Regions from separate parts of the Fusicatenibacter faecihominis genome, predicted to be linked through region 2. Evidence: predicted binding sites of a transcription regulator. Region 2 holds the regulator's gene; each other region holds the start of a gene.
What was found. Region 2 encodes HrcA, which represses chaperone genes, less so after heat shock. Its sites were predicted from a motif close to TGTTAGCACTCNNNNNNNNNGAGTGCTAACA; they were not measured.
Positions count from the first base shown of each region.

Region 1 (5,644 bases), on a different contig from region 2:
TTCACCGCCAACAGCGGCACCACCATTTCTTTCTGTATTCCAAAGGTAAATCCCAGGTGGGCTGCCAGGGCGGAGGCGGCGGAGACCAGGAAGGCGGCGTTTACGATCTTGCCGCGGCGGTCCATGTCGCGGATGAGGGCGATGGCGGGGACGACGCTGACGCCGCCGAGGAGGAGGCCGGTCATGCTGGCGCTGTTCATGCCGGTCTTTTTGCCGAGCCAGGCAAGGGGCACTTTTAAAATCCGCTGGAGAAGCTCCGCCATCGGAAGGCTTCCCAGCATGACGATGCCGATGGAGGAAACAGTCTTCATGGCCTCCTCAAGGGGCGTCATCGGAAAGGGAAGGCTTACGCCGGTCATATAGGCGAAGGCCCCAAAGATCAGTCCCAGCGTGGAAATCAGGCGGATCGCATTGGAAAAATGAAGGAAGCCCCTTACAAGCTGATCCGGCCATTTTGCAATGCCAAGGGCCAGAGCAAGGCAGGCCAGGAACACCGGAAGGCTTTGACGGATCGTGTTCAACGGCATCAGGCCGGTCAGAAGGCCTCCAAGAAAGAGGGATACCGGAAGCAGAATCAGGCCAAAAAGGATGCCTCTTGCAAAGAGGGGCCGGTCTTTTTCCGGAACCATTCCCATGCCGACGGGAATGGTAAAGGTCACGGTACAGCCCAGGGTTGCTGCCACGAGAATGCCTGCATAGGAGGCCACTTTCGGATCGGCTGCCAGTTCTACTGCCAGCTGAAAACCACCCATATCAATAGCGATGATACCGCCCAGCATGGCGGGGTCCAGGCCAAGGAGCTTCCAGAAAGGCACGATTGTTTTTTCAAGGCCCAGGGTCAGAAGGGGCACCAGGCAGATGATTCCTGCCATGGAAAGAGCCGTGGCCCCTAAAAGCTCAAAACCTTCCTCAAAACGTTTTCCCAGGCCGAAACGGTTCCCCAGAATCCGGTCCAGGCCGCCTAAGACAGCCCCGCAGGCCATCACCCACATGATCAAAATATTCATATTTTTTCTCCTCACAGAAAAAGCGTAAGCGCTTTCAGATGATCTGAAAACCGCATACGCTTTTCTTTTTCTTTTAATACAGTTTTACACTTCTCGGAGCAATGCGCTGCATATCTTTGATGATCGCCTCATTGGGATCAAAATAGATGAGTTCCATGCCCTTGTCGCCGTTGATCGCCATACCGAAGGTCTTAGCATTTTCTTCCAGGGAAGAGTAATCGTGAACCTTGATATCTTTCCGGTTACGGAAGGAATCCAGCTCGTGGGAATTTTTCGGAGCAACGATCTCCACTTTCTTCATATCGTAGCTTCCCACTCTTTTTCTCTTCTGCTTGGACATAATCTTGTCGATATCCAGCTCTCCGTTCACATAGAGATATTCGTACTCCAGATCCAGAGACGGCAGCTTGAAGTAGTCCACCACGCCCATAACAACAGCCAGAAGCAGGATGATCGGATTGAACAGGATGCCTCCCAATACGAAAATGACGGTAGCGCCGATCATCAGAACCTTCAGCAGAGTGTCGGTGGATGTCTTCTTTTTCTTTACGAGTAATTCTATATACAAATCGCTCATAAATTTGTTCCTCCTTTGTCAGTTTGCTCATAAATGCTGATGTTTTTTCTAAACATCAGCGTAACTGTTCAGAGCCACCTCCAAAATGCTGCGTATTTCGTCGGTGTGGCGTATCCACCAAATAGATTTCCAGGTAAAAGTGTTCATTCATGCAAGCATGATTCACACTTTTGCATGAAAATCTGCTTGGCTCTGAACAGTTACACATCATCATTGCTTTCTATTATAACTCTTTTTTTTAGGGAATGGAAGTAAAGAATTATAAACTTATGATAAAAAGAAAACCGCCGCCACAGGGGCGACGGTCTTCGCTTTGCTTATTTTTTATAGCTGGGATTACATCATTCCCATTCCGCCAGCTGCACCTGCGGGAGCTGCCGGAACCGGCTCTTTGATGTTTGCTACTACGGACTCGGTAGTCAGGAAGGTAGAAGCAACGCTGGTTGCGTTCTGCAGAGCGCTTCTGGTAACTTTGGCCGGATCCAGGATACCTGCATCTACCATGTTTACATACTCTTCTTTGTATGCATCGAAGCCCATGCCAACCTCGGACTCTCTTACTTTGTTGATGATAACGGCACCCTCAAGACCTGCGTTTGCAGCGATCTGATGAAGCGGAGCCTCCAGAGCTTTCAGTACAACTTTTGCTCCAGTCTTCTCATCACCTTCCAGCTCGTTTACCAGCTCGGCAACAGACTTGGAAGCGTGGATGTAAGCAGATCCGCCACCGGATACGATACCCTCTTCAACAGCTGCTCTTGTAGCATTCAGGGCATCCTCCATACGGAGTTTTGCTTCTTTCATCTCGGTCTCAGTAGCAGCACCTACACGGATAACAGCTACGCCGCCAGCCAGTTTAGCCAGTCTCTCCTGCAGTTTCTCTTTATCGAATTCGGAAGTGGTCTCCTCGATTCTTGCTTTGATCTGAGCGACACGATCCTGAATGTTCTTCTTGTCGCCAGCGCCGTCAACGATAACGGTGGTCTCTTTCTGAACTTTAACTGATTTTGCTCTTCCCAGCTGATCCAGAGTGGTGTCTTTAAGCTCCAGACCCAGCTCCTCGGAGATTACGGTACCGCCGGTCAGGATTGCGATATCCTGCAGCATCTCTTTTCTTCTGTCGCCATAGCCCGGTGCTTTCACGCCGACTACCTGCAGAGTACCACGCAGTTTGTTCATGATCAGGGTGGTCAGAGCCTCACCCTCGATATCCTCAGCGATGATGAGAAGTTTCTTGCCGGACTGTACGATCTGCTCCAGCAGCGGCAGAACTTCCTGAATATTGGAGATCTTCTTGTCGGTAATCAGGATGTACGGATCATCCAGGATAGCTTCCATTTTCTCCATATCGGTAGACATGTAAGCGGAAATATATCCTCTGTCGAACTGCATACCTTCTACCAGGTCAAGCTCGGTCTTCATGGTCTTGCTCTCTTCAATGGTGATAACGCCGTCACTGGAAACTTTCTCCATAGCGTCTGCTACCATGTTTCCTACCTCGTCATCGCCTGCGGAGATAGCTGCTACTCTTGCCATCTGAGCTTTGCCGGTTACTTTGCTACTCATTTTTGCGATAGCTTCTACAGCGCACTCAGTTGCTTTCTTCATACCTTTACGAAGAACAATGGGGTTAGCGCCTGCTTCCAGGTTTTTCATACCCTCGCGGATCATTGCCTGTGCCAGAACGGTTGCAGTTGTGGTACCGTCACCGGCTACATCGTTGGTCTTGGTAGCTACTTCTTTTACCAGCTGAGCGCCCATATTCTCGAAAGCGTCCTCAAGCTCAACCTCTTTTGCGATGGTAACACCGTCATTGGTGATGAGGGGAGCACCGTACTGTTTATCCAGAACTACGTTTCTTCCTTTGGGTCCAAGCGTTACCTTTACGGTATCTGCCAGTTTATCTACGCCTGCTGCAAGAGCTTTTCTTGCGTCTGTTCCATATTTAATGTCTTTAGCCATGATGAATTTCCTCCTTCTATTACTCTACGATAGCCAGAATGTCGCTCTGTTTTACGATGATATATTCTTCGTCCTCGAGTTTTACCTCGTTGCCTGAATATTTGGAATAAATCACTTTGTCGCCAACCTTTACCTGCATGGTAACTTCTTTTCCGTCAACCATTCCGCCCGGGCCTACTGCTACAACCTCAGCCTCCTGGGGTTTCTCCTGGGATTTAGCTGCAAGGATGATTCCGGATTTTGTTGTCTCTTCTGCTTCAAACTGTTTTAATACAACTCTGTCGCCTAAAGGTACTAACTTCATAATATATTCCTCCTTAATAATATGCTCTCTCATTTGCGTTATTAGCACTCACTTTTATCGAGTGCTAACCGTTGCCCTTATATTAGTGAAAAAGTGGAAAATGTGCAAACCTGATTATACCTGTAAATTATGGTATATTTTTTAATTATCTCTTATTTCCTCTATTTTACTCTCTTTTTTATATGTTTTTGTTTTTTACCGAAAAAAAGCACCGCACCAGTTTTTTCTGATGCAGCGCTTCTTTTGTATGTTTTATTTCTTCTGTTTCTTGATTTCGGCCAGTTCGTCGAAAACCACATCGTTCAGAACCTTGATGTAGGTGCCTTTCATTCCGCTGGAGCGGGACTCGATGACGCCGGCACTCTCGAATTTTCGAAGGGCGTTGACGATAACGGAACGGGTGATACCCACGCGGTCTGCGATCTTGCTGGCAACCAGGATACCTTCCATGCCGTCCAGCTCGTCAAAGATGTGAATGATGGCTTCCAGCTCGGAGAAGGAAAGGGTGTTGATGGCAGATTTTACGATCTGGATCTTGCGGTTCTCCTCCGCGTTCTCCTCATGAACGGAACGCATCATCTCCAGGCCCACAACGGTGGTGCCATACTCACTTAAGATAATATCATCGATCTCATACTGGCTGTCGCTCTTGTACATAAACACAGTTCCGAGACGCTCGCCGGCAATGTCGATGGGGTTAATGATGGCCTGATACTTTTTGATATTGTCTCCCACAAAGCCCAGGGTCTCCAGATTGACATTTTCTTTCGTGGAAAGGACTCCCAGGAGGCGCTCATTCAGCATGGAATCAATGTAGCCGCCCACTTCATCGTCGATAAGTTCTTTGATCTCTTCCACTCCAGGACAAAGACTGACACCAAGGACTTTTCCCTTCCGGCTGATAACCAGAATATTGGAATCCAGAATTTCTGTCAGTACCTGGCATATATCGTTGAAAACGACTTTACTGGAATTGTTGTTATGCAAAAGCTTATTGATTTTCCTTGTCTTGTCTAATAACTGTACGCTCATCTTTTCCTCCTTGCCTGGTGAAATATTGCTCCAAAAGGGCCAAAAAATGCAACTGTTATCAAAATAACGTAGCTTTTCTTCACTATAGCACAGAGTTTTCAGAATTGCAATGTTTATCTGAAAAATTACTAAATTATTCAGAGCCCATCTCGATTCCGCTTCGCTTCATCTCGATTTGGCTACTCGCCAAATAGATTCACTGACAAAAGTGTTCGTTCATGCAAGCATGACTCACACTTTCATCAATGAATCTGCTTGGCTCTGAATAATCAAAAAATTATTTATTTTCCACATAATTGCAGGCTTCTCCGGAACAAACGAGCTTATTTCCTTTTTCTACAAGCATAGAACCGCATTTCGGACACAGTTTTCCGGAGGGTTTCTGCCAGGACATGTAGTCGCATTCCGGATTGTCCTCGCAGCCGTAATATTTTCTGCCCTTCTTGGTCTTGCGGATGACGATATCCTTGCCGCATTTCGGGCAGGCCACGCCGATCTTCTCGAGATAGGGCTTGGTATTTTTGCACTCAGGGAAGCCCGGGCAGGCCAGGAACTTTCCGTGAGGACCGTATTTAATGACCATGTTTCTGCCGCATTTGTCGCAGATCACATCGGTGACTTCGTCCTCGATCTTCACATGTTCCAGCTCTTTGTCCGCCTTTTTCACCAGTTCTTCAAGATCCGGATAGAAATTTCTGATAATTGTCTTCCATTTCACGGTGCCCTCTTCCACTTTATCGAGAAGTGCTTCAAGATAAGCGG
Region 1 covers NZ_JAJEPR010000052.1:6,336-11,979, reverse strand. Annotated here, with positions in the region: gene LKD71_RS16645 (ethanolamine utilization protein EutH) at 1-1,007, opposite strand, end outside; gene LKD71_RS16640 (DUF6106 family protein) at 1,081-1,584, opposite strand; gene groL (chaperonin GroEL) at 1,921-3,546, opposite strand; gene LKD71_RS16630 (co-chaperone GroES) at 3,566-3,850, opposite strand; gene codY (GTP-sensing pleiotropic transcriptional regulator CodY) at 4,103-4,882, opposite strand; gene topA (type I DNA topoisomerase) at 5,160-5,644, opposite strand, start outside.
Region 1: the regulator HrcA is predicted to act here: its motif matches at 3,890-3,920, upstream of LKD71_RS16630 (co-chaperone GroES).

Region 2 (5,644 bases):
TGCTTCCCTGCAGTTTGAGCCGGAGACCTCCATCGCTCTGGGTTTTGGTTTCCGTTGCGGTTTCTTAGGATTGCTTCATCTGGAGATCATCCAGGAGCGTCTGGAGCGAGAGTACAATCTCGATATCGTGACCACAGCTCCGGGCGTAGTCTATAAAGTCTACAAGACCAACGGCGACGTGATCGAACTCACCAACCCCTCCAACCTCCCGGACCCCTCCGAGATCGAGTACATGGAGGAGCCCGTGGTGGCGGCTGAGATCATGGTGACCAGCGAGTACATCGGAGCCATCATGGACCTTTGCCAGGAGCGCCGCGGCATCTACGAGGGAATGGAGTACATGGAAGCCACCCGCGCCCTCTTGAGATACACCCTGCCCCTGAACGAGATCATTTACGACTTCTTCGACGCACTGAAATCCCGCTCCAGAGGCTATGCTTCCTTTGATTATGAGATGAAAGGCTATCAGCGCTCCGAGCTTGTGAAACTGGATATCCTTGTAAATAAGGAAGAAGTGGATGCACTTTCCTTCATCATCCACGCGGACACCGCTTACGAGAGAGCGAGAAAAATGTGCGAGAAGTTGAAGGAGGAGATCCCGAGACAGCTCTTCGAGATCCCGATTCAGGCGGCGATCGGAAGCAAGATCATCGCCCGCGAGACCGTCAAGGCCATGAGAAAAGACGTCCTGGCCAAGTGTTACGGCGGCGATATCAGCCGAAAGAAGAAACTGCTGGAAAAACAGAAGGAAGGAAAGAAGCGGATGCGCCAGGTAGGAAATGTGGAGATCCCGCAGAAGGCCTTCATGAGCGTGCTCAAGCTGGACGAGAATTGATGAAAGAGCTGGAGCTTTACCTTCACATTCCTTTCTGTGTGAAAAAATGCAATTACTGTGATTTTCTCTCCGCTCCGGCGGAGGAAAAGACCCGTGCCGCCTATGTGGACACGCTGATCCGTGAGATCGAGGACTTTGAGGAGCCGGAGGACTACGAGGTGGTGACGGTCTTTTTCGGGGGAGGAACCCCTTCCATCCTGCCGGGAGAGGCGATTCTTCGGCTGATGGAAGCCCTCCGGAAAAAGTTTCACTTCCGGGAAGAGGCAGAAATCACGCTGGAAGCCAATCCCGGAACTGTGGATGAAAAAAAGCTTTCCTTTTATAAAAAGGCCGGAATTAACCGCTTAAGCTTCGGTCTTCAGTCCACAGATGCGGAGGAACTGAAAAAGCTGGGCCGGATCCACACCTGGGAAAAATTCCTCGAAAGCTTTGAGCTGGCGCGGAAAGCCGGTTTTTCCAATATCAACGTGGATCTCATGTCTGCTCTTCCGGGGCAGACGGTGGAAAGCTGGGAGAAAACGCTCAAACAGGTCATCGCCTTGAACCCGGAGCATGTCTCCGCCTACAGCCTGATCATTGAGGAGGGCACGCCTTTTTACCAGCTTTATGAAAAAGATGCGGAAAAACGGGATGCCGGGGAAGAGCCGGAGCTTCTTCCCTCCGAGGAGGAGGAGAGGGCCATGTATGAGCTCACGGGCAGCGTTTTAAAGGAAAACGGTTATCTCCACTATGAGATTTCCAACTACGCGAAGCCCGGCCGGGAGTGCCGCCATAATCTGGGTTACTGGCAGCGGAAAGATTACCTGGGATTCGGATTAGGAGCCTCCACTCTCTTAAATCCGGTGCGTTATAAGAATACGGAAGATCTCTGCACTTATCTTGGCGGCGATTTTTCCAAAAAGGAATTTCTGGTGCTCACCAAGGACAATCAGATCGAGGAGACGATGTTTCTGGGGCTTCGGGTCCTTAATGGCGTTTCCAGAAAGAAATTTAAAGAGACTTTTTCCTGCGATCTGAACGTCGTTTACTGGCGGGAGCTGGAAAAACTGGAAGAGGATGGCCTCATCGAGGAGGAGGGCGATTTTGTCCGGCTCACGAGCCGCGGCATCGATCTTTCCAACCCGGTACTGGCGGAGTTTCTATTATCATAAAGAAAAGACAGCCTCACTGCTTGTCATAAAGCAGAGAAGCTGTCTTTTTTAGATTGTTTTAAGCTCAGGCGGCGGTCAGACGATTGGCTGGTACAGTAAAATTAAGTTTCTGATACATTGACGCCGGATGATTTCTTCATATGCAAGGCGGAGGAATGAGGCGTAGCGGTGGCTACGTCGATTGACGACAACGCAGCAGATGAAAAATCAGACAAGTCAAGGTGTCAGTTACTTAATATTCGCTGTGCTAAATAATAGTGAATGGAAAGATAAGTGCTGTCCGTGTAATGAAGGCCGTCCACCGTGGAAAAATCACCGGTGAGAAGATAATTGTAAACGTCCAGGTACTCATCCGGGAAAGCTGCTTTGATCTTCTGATTGAAGGCGTCGATCGCCGCGTTGGTGACGGTGGGGCAGTCATCGCTGACCGGATTTACCGACATCAGATGGAAATCGGTGCCGGGATAAGAAGCGAAGAGCTGTTTATAATAGGAAATGTAAGCGTCAGCTTCTGTGATATCGTTGACGCCCAGATTCAGGATCACCGTGGTATCTGGCGTCTCGGAAAGGGCGGCGGCCAGTTCGCTGGTACCTTCATTTTTCAGCCATTCGTAGCCTTCGCCTTCCTTTGCGATGAAGCGGCAGGTGTCGGAGGGCTCATGGGCTTTCACCGCGGTCGCCATACCGGCGGTCCGGGAATCGCCCACAAAGATGAAGCTGTGGCCTGCGGCGCCTTCCGTCTCCGTGATATAGATGTCAGGCTCCTGGATCGTGATGATATCGCCGCTGAAGCCGTTTTTCAGGACGCTGATGGACTTGCCGCTCATGTAGAAGGTGAGGTAAACGGCTCCGGCAAGGAGCACCAGGATCGTCAGGACTGCCAGCAGGATACCGAAGTTGGCAAAGCCGGATTTTTTTCTCTTTTTCATAGAATACGCTCTGCCGTCTCGTAAGACGGCGCCTTTCTTTGTAGTTACTATAAATATATCTCAGCTGGAAGTCGCTGTCAAGAAAGCGATGTTTCACATTTTTTTCACAAAAAAACTGAAAATGCCTATTGACAAAGGTGGGGTCTGGTGATATGTTATGTACATAGATGTTAGCACTCTATAGAGATGAGTGCTAACAACATCCGAAAGGATGTGGGCGGACCACAGAAGATTCACTCTCTAGAAGAAAGGAGACCTTGAGAATGCAGGAACTTGATGAGCGCAAGCAGAAAATCCTACATGCGATTATCCAGAACTATCTGGAAACGGGAGAGCCGGTAGGTTCCAGAACGATTTCCAAATATGCAGACTTGGGGTTAAGCTCCGCAACCATTCGTAATGAAATGTCGGATCTCGAGGAGATGGGTTACATCATTCAGCCTCACACCTCGGCAGGACGGATTCCCTCCGATATGGGTTATCGGTTTTACGTCGATCAGCTCATGAAGGAGAAGGAGCAGGAAGTCACCGAGATGAAGGAGCTCATGATCCAGCGGCAGGACAAGATGGAACTGGTATTAAAGCAGATGGCCAAGGTCTTGGCAGCCAATACCAACTACGCCACCATGATTACCTCGCCTCAGTATCACCGGACGAAGCTGAAATTTATCCAGCTGTCGGTGATCAGCGAAGATCAGCTGTTGGCGGTTGTGGTAGCGGAAGGCAATGTGGTGAAGAACAAAGTCATTCCCATCAGCCACGGCCTGGACAATGAGACGATCCTGAAGCTGAACATTCTGCTGAACACCAGCCTGAACGGCCTGACGATGGAAGAGATCAATCTTTCCACCATCGCCAAACTGAAAGAGCAGGCGGGCATCCATAGTGAGGTTATCAACAGCGTGCTGGATGCGGTGGCAGAGGCCATTCAGATGGATGACGACCTGGAGGTTTACACCAGCGGTACGACGAACATTTTCAAGTACCCGGAGCTGGCGGACAGCACGAAGGCCAGCGCTCTCATCAGTGCCTTTGAGGATAAGCAGCAGCTCGCAAGCCTCATGGAAGACATGAAGGACGGCGAGGATACCGGCATCCAGGTTTACATCGGCAATGAGACGCCGGGGCAGACCATGAAGGACTGCAGCGTGGTAACTACTACCTATGAGCTGGGCGAAGGCATGAGAGGTACGATCGGCATCGTAGGACCGAAGCGAATGGATTACGAAAAAGTGGTTGACAATCTGAAAACGCTGACCAATCAGCTGGATCTGATTTTTAATAAGAACAAAGAAGGGCGGTAACAAACGTGGCTGAGGAAACAAAGAAAACAATGGATTCCGAAGAAGTAAAAGCTTCTGAGGAAGAAAAGACAACCAGAGAGGAGACCGCAGAAGAGACTGAGAAGCAGGCAGAACATGCGGAGGGAACAGAGACCGAAGAGGAAAATGTTTCAGAGAAAAAAGGCTTCTTTGGAAAGAAAAAGAAAGACAAAAAAGATACTCAGATTGAAGATCTTACCGATAAACTGAGACGCCAGATGGCTGAGTTTGATAACTTCCGCAAACGGACCGAGAAAGAAAAATCTGGAATGTTTGAGATGGGTGCAAAAAGCGTGGTTGAGAAACTGCTTCCGGTGGTTGACAACTTCGAGCGCGGTCTTGCATCTGTTCCCGAAGATCAGAAGGAAGACCCCTTCGTGGCCGGTGTGGATAAGGTTTACAAACAGTTGCTCACCGTATTCGATGAGCTGGGAGTAAAACCCATCGAGGCTGTCGGCCAGCCCTTTGATCCGAATTTCCATAATGCAGTGATGCATGTGGAGGATGACGAACAGGGCGAAAATGTAGTAATAGAGGAATTTCAGAAAGGCTACATGTATCACGATTCCGTGGTACGCCACAGTATGGTAAAGGTAGCCAACTGATGGATGTCTGATTCATCCAGGTTCATCCGCGAAAAGCGGATTTCAGATATAGACAATAAGCAAATAAGTACAGGAGGAATTGATCATGAGCAAGATTATTGGTATTGACTTAGGTACAACAAATAGCTGCGTAGCAGTCATGGAAGGTGGAAAACCGGTAGTTGTTACAAATACAGAAGGTTCCAGAACCACACCGTCTGTAGTAGCATTTACAAAAACAGGCGAAAGACTGGTAGGTGAGCCTGCAAAACGTCAGGCTGTTACCAACTCTGACAGAACTATCTCTTCCATTAAAAGACATATGGGAAGCGATTTCAGAGTAGAGATCGAAGGAAAGAAATACTCTCCGCAGGAGATCTCCGCAATGATCCTTCAGAAACTGAAAGCGGACGCTGAGAACTATCTCGGTGAGAAAGTAACCGAGGCAGTTATCACCGTTCCGGCATACTTCAACGACGCACAGCGTCAGGCAACCAAGGATGCAGGTAAGATCGCAGGCCTGGATGTAAAACGTATCATCAACGAGCCGACCGCAGCTGCACTGGCATACGGCCTGGACAACGAGAATGAGCAGAAGATCATGGTATACGACCTGGGCGGCGGTACCTTTGATGTATCTATCATCGAGATCGGTGACGGCGTTATCGAAGTTCTGGCAACCGCTGGTAACAACCACCTGGGCGGCGATGACTTCGACCAGAAAATTACCGACTACATGATTTCCGAGTTCAAGAGAACTGAGGGTGTAGACCTTTCCAACGATAAGATGGCTCTCCAGAGACTGAGAGAGGCAGCTGAGAAA
Region 2 covers NZ_JAJEPR010000023.1:10,816-16,459, forward strand. Annotated here, with positions in the region: gene lepA (translation elongation factor 4) at 1-835, shown strand, start outside; gene hemW (radical SAM family heme chaperone HemW) at 835-1,986, shown strand; gene LKD71_RS12475 (SGNH/GDSL hydrolase family protein) at 2,211-2,915, opposite strand; gene hrcA (heat-inducible transcriptional repressor HrcA) at 3,179-4,219, shown strand; gene grpE (nucleotide exchange factor GrpE) at 4,249-4,842, shown strand; gene dnaK (molecular chaperone DnaK) at 4,928-5,644, shown strand, end outside.

Region 3 (5,644 bases), on a different contig from region 2:
GATTTGTGGGTCAAACAGCGCTCGCTCGGCAAAGATCATATAATTGTTGATGGCGAGGATCGACAGATGAACGAACGGCGCAACCTCTTCGTCGGTGCAGCCGAGGATCTCCGCAATCTTGCCCGTGTAATAAGGGTATCTTGCCGCAAGCCGCACAAGGGAAGGCTTTACCTTTTCTCCGTATTCGCGCGACACACATACGCTGACCAGAAAGCGCATGGTAGGCGACATTTTATCCGCCAGCTCACCGAGATGATCCATCATGCTTTTGATGTCACTAATATCTTCAAGCACGATGGCAAACGCGGCTTTTTCAATTCGACTGATCGCTTCCTCGGCGCAGGCAAGAACGATTTCCTCTTTGGCGGAGAAGTAATAGTAGATGCCGCCGTTTTGCAACTTTGCCGCCTTACAGAGGTCCTTTGTCGTGGCAACGGTCAGCCCCTTTTCGACAAAGCAGTCAAGGCAGACGCCTACAAGCTCCTGTCTCTTTTCGGCTTTCTTTTCTTCCCTCAAAACACAATCCCCCCATTTCTGTGCATTATCCAGTGTTTCTTATAATAGTATATCAGACTCCACAGAATAAATCAAGTGATTGCTTGAATAAGAGTTATAGATTTTTAGGATCACAATGCCTGATCAAACATCACAATAGCCTTTTTCAGCAGCCGCACCTCCGGCAAGCTCTGGATGTACCGAATCGCCGTCCTTGCAAAGATATTGGACTTTATCGTGTCCCACTCCGCCAGCCAGACGATCTCCGCTGTGCCGGTTGCAAAGTCAAATCTGATCTCTCCCCATTCGCCGTCGTTGTCTGCCTGATATAGGTAGACAGCGGCGGCTATTTTTTGTTCCTTTTGCGGCATTCGGTCTGCTTCAGCGTCACGGTATGGACAAGCCTGCTTTCAAGCAGCTTCATGCGCAGCTTGTCAAGCGTCCGCCGGTAGAATCGTTCCGCGCCACTGGCGGTTGTACCCTCGAAATCCACCGCCAAGTCCTCAAAGGTAGACTGCGTGGACAAAGGGCTGACGCGTCCACATGTCATGCAGAGGCTTTCGCCGCCGACAGTTGCTCTGATCTGCTGGTTTTCCTTCTTGACATGAACAATGCTCCCTTCGTGATTGACAGTGTTTTTATTTCACTGTCTCTCATAAAGGGAGCATATCATTCTTTCTCTGCTTTTAAAATTTTAACTTCAGCACGCAGCTTTTCTAATTCACTCATCTCATCGGGACGTTTTCGTTTGCCACGGTTATCTCTTAAAGCTTCCACTCCACTAGCTTCATATTTGACTATATAATTGCGAGCCTGTTGATAGGACACCTGGTATTGTTCTGCTGTTTGGGCATAATTACGATCATGTGCGATACAATACTGTACTATTTCAACCCGTTCTTCAAAAGTGGTTTTTCGTCCTTTGGTCATGACAATGCTTCCTCCTGTTCCAGAAGATTTTAATTCTTCATGACCATTATACTTCTTTATCCAAGTTTGTAACTTACCTTTCGAACGGATCCCGTATTTTTTGCAAATATCATTTTGAGAACCATAGCCTGCTAAATAATCTAAGACTGCTTGTTGTTTCAATTCTTTGGAATATTTTTTATTCCCTTTCAATGTGAATGCATTTGCTCCCATAGATTCATAGTTTCGAATCCATTGTTGGACAGATGCGAGACTTACAGCAAACATATCGGCAATTCGCCGTTGGCTTTCTTTTCCATCCAGATATAGATTTACAGCACATATCTTATCCTCAACAGATACTTTTCTTTTAGACATAAAATATGCTCCTTCCTAAGTGACAAGTTTTTATTATTTCACTTGTCTACCTAGAAGGGAGCATATCAGAGTTGAGTTCCAGAACGAATCTGATACTTTTTTAATATTTCTGGGAATGTAAACTCATGAGACAAGTAATCTCTAACAGCTGCCTCTTTAGTTTCTTTTGAATAACGAGTAGTTTTAGAACCGGTTTTCAAACCGCTCCATCCAAAGGTTTCATAAAGTCGTTTCCAATCTTTTAAAGAACCTTGATTAATATCATAACGTTTACATATTTCTCTGAACCCATATGTTCCATCAATGTATTCAGAAACTATTTTGACTTTTTCTTCATAAGTAAATTTATGTTTGAATGCCATAAAGAAAGCTCCCTTCTAAATAAACAAGATTTTATTATTTCTCTTGTCTACTTAGAAGGGAGCATATCAATCATTGATGCGACAGCCCCGACTATAAGGAGATTTCCTTAACCTTCAATGGCAATATAACCATCTTTTTCTATTTTCTCAGGTGCTTTCTTTGGCACGGACAGTTTCAGAATACCATCTTCATATTTTGCATGAATGTCTTCTTCGCTTACTGCATCGCCTACATAAAAGCTTCGGCACATGCTGCCCGCATAGCGTTCACGCCTGATATAATTACCTTCTTTATCTTTTTCATCTTTATCCAGTCCCTTTGCAGTAGAAAGTACCAGATAACCATCTTTCAGCTGTACCTGAATCTCGTCTTTCTTAAATCCCGGAAGATCGACATCCAGTTCATAGCTACCGTCTGTTTCACGGATATCCGTTTTCATCATGTTCTGCGCATGTTTACCATAAAGCGGATTCTTCTTGCCCCAAAACTCATCGTTAAACGGGAAATTCATCCAATCATCATCAAATAAGTTTTCTCCAAAAATACTAGGCATTAACATAAGTCATCTCTCCTTTTCATGACAAACAAATCTATATTCAAGTCTTTCGACTGTTACTTACAATTATATTTAAAGGGTACTGCCCGAAATCTTCGGGCAACACCACGAGCTTTTTATCAATCAGATGTTATCATTATCATTCAATGGTTATATATTTCGGATCATTGGAAACTGGTTTTGCTTCTTTCTTCGGAACAAACAGTTTCAGGATACCATGTTTGTATTCACCTTTAATGTCTTCCTGAGTCACTTCTTCGCCTACATAAAAGCTTCGCTCGCAGGCTCCTGCGTAACGTTCACGTCTGATGTAGTGTCCCTTCTTATCTTCATCGTCTTCATCCAGACCTTTTGCTGCACTGACAGTTAAGTAACCATCTTTCAATGCAACTTTGACTTCATCTTTCTTGAAGCCAGGAACATCAACAATCAGTTCATAACCTTCCGGTTTTTCCTTAATATCTGTCTTCAGGAGATTCTGTGCTCTTCTTCCGTACAGCTTCTTTTCCGCTTTCTTCTCATCTTTGTCATCATAATAGAATGGTGTAAAGAAATCATCAAATAAGTTTTCTCCAAAAATACTAGGCATTAACATAAGTCATATCTCCTTTCAAAAGCTCCCTAGATCTTCACGATCCAGTCTGCTGTATTATCATTTCTAGTTCTTCGAACATCTGGAATACCTTTTCTTTTATCTCTCTTCCTTTGTTCTATCTGTAATATAACACGCATTATTAGCACTGTCAAGAGGTGAGTGCTAATTTTTTTGTGAAGATTTTGTGAATGATTTTGTGAAACTTGTGAATGTGTTTTGTGAACGCTATAAGCCATGCAAAATGGTGAAAAAAGACGCCCTGCAAGTTTACTGTTAATGCATCAGCCTTTTAAAATTAGCCAACTACTTTTCCAAAAGTTTTTAAGGTGGAGCCGGAAGTGACTTGGATAGGAGCATATTTTTTATTTAGAGAAATAAGTTGGATACCGCAATCAGATTGATGATATTTCTTTACATAAGCATCACCATCGAGGAAAAAGACACCGATTTCTCCTTCTTCAAGAGTTTCTTGTTTATGAATCCAGATGATCTGTCCATCCAGATAGAGAGGCTCCATACTGTCACCACATATGATGTTGTTCCGAAAGAAGAAATTGCTGAATTTGAAGAGCTTATGCGCAAAACCATAGCTGACATTGTATCAGAAGCCAGTAGCGTTGTCTTTTGGGTGTATGTGCAGAAATATGTGAAGCACAAAACCCTAAACGAAATGCTGCAAGAATTGCCAGACGTAGGTCAATTCATCCTAGCTATGGATACCTGGTTTGAAAAACTGATGGAGAAATAATCTAGGAAAATAGTTTAAAGTTTACATGTTATGATCATGTATGAAGTTGGAACAAAATAAAAGATTGTGCTATACTATTGTTCAAGAAAAAAACTCATTGACATATTTCAATCTATTTAGGAGGATAAACGATCATGTGTACAGCAGCAACTTATAAAACAAAAGATTTTTACTTTGGACGAACCCTCGATTATGAATTCTCTTATGGTGATCAGATAGTAATTACACCACGTAATTATGCGTTTAATTTTCGCCATGTTGGCGATATGAAAAATCATTATGCAATTATTGGAATGGCTCATGTTGCAGAGGATTATCCTTTGTATTATGATGCTATGAATGAAAAAGGAGTGGCAATGGCAGGACTGAATTTTGTCGGAAATGCTGTTTATGCCGCGATTAAGCCAGATGTGGAAAATATTGCACAGTTTGAATTTATTCCGTGGATTTTAAGTCAGTGTTCTTCTTTAGTTGAAGTTCGCGAGCTTCTTGAACGAATTAATATTGTTAATACTCCTTTCAGCGAGCAATTGCCATTAGCACAATTACACTGGATCATTTCTGATGAGAATGAGTCAATTACGGTAGAATCTATGTCAGATGGTTTGCATATTTATGATAATCCAGTAGGAGTGCTTACGAATAATCCGCCATTTCCACAGCAGATGTTTCAACTAAATAATTATATGTATTTATCTCCTAAACAGCCCAGAAATACTTTCTGCGAAAATTTGGCTCTTGATGCATATAGTAGAGGTATGGGAGGATTAGGTCTTCCGGGAGATCTCTCATCTTCATCACGCTTTGTACGCGTAGCTTTTACAAAGGTAAATGCAATTTCAGGTGAATCAGAGGAAGAAAGCGTTAGCCAATTCTTTCACATTCTCGGATCTGTGGATCAGCAACGAGGATGTTGCGAAGTAGCGGATGGAAAATATGAAATCACATTGTATACGTCGTGTTGTAATGTTACAAAAGGTATTTATTATTACAATACTTATGAAAACCATCAGATCAGTGCAGTAGATATGCATGTAGAAAATCTGGATAGTGATAAAATGATTTGTTATCCAGTAATTCAAGGAGAACGAATCAACTATCAAAATAAATAATGTTTTGAAATCAGGGATGAGGTAGAAAGGAAAGTTCCATGACAAAAGATGAAGTAAAAAAACTCAGGATGAACAGTCCGGAATCACTACAGTTTTTAAATAATGCTACAAAATTTTATAATTTAATGATGATGTATCGTTGTGCTATTCGGGAGATACAAACTAAACTTGAGGTTTTGGATGATGAATTTTCAGTTGAGAACAATCGAAATCCTATTTCTTTTATAAAAACAAGAATTAAGAAGCCCAATAGTATTTACAATAAACTGCAGAAGATGGGATATGAATTTACAACAGAAAATATACAGACATATCTCAATGATGTAGCAGGCGTTCGAATAGTTTGTGCGTTTATTGACGATATTTATATGATATCAGATTTGATTACCCAACAGGATGATATTAAAGTTATTGAAATAAAAGATTATATAAAAAATCCAAAATCGAATGGTTATCGAAGCTATCATATGATTGTTGAAATACCAGTA
Region 3 covers NZ_JAJEPR010000041.1:5,830-11,473, forward strand. Annotated here, with positions in the region: gene LKD71_RS15455 (TetR/AcrR family transcriptional regulator) at 1-516, opposite strand, end outside; gene LKD71_RS15460 (hypothetical protein) at 627-866, opposite strand; gene LKD71_RS15465 (transposase) at 1,165-1,782, opposite strand; gene LKD71_RS15470 (helix-turn-helix domain-containing protein) at 1,848-2,144, opposite strand; gene LKD71_RS15475 (Hsp20/alpha crystallin family protein) at 2,252-2,704, opposite strand; gene LKD71_RS15480 (Hsp20/alpha crystallin family protein) at 2,841-3,296, opposite strand; gene LKD71_RS18745 (S24 family peptidase) at 3,592-3,813, opposite strand; partial or broken gene LKD71_RS15490 (hypothetical protein) at 3,820-4,044, shown strand; gene bsh (choloylglycine hydrolase) at 4,179-5,156, shown strand; gene LKD71_RS15500 (GTP pyrophosphokinase) at 5,195-5,644, shown strand, end outside.
Region 3: the regulator HrcA is predicted to act here: its motif matches at 3,434-3,464, upstream of LKD71_RS15480 (Hsp20/alpha crystallin family protein).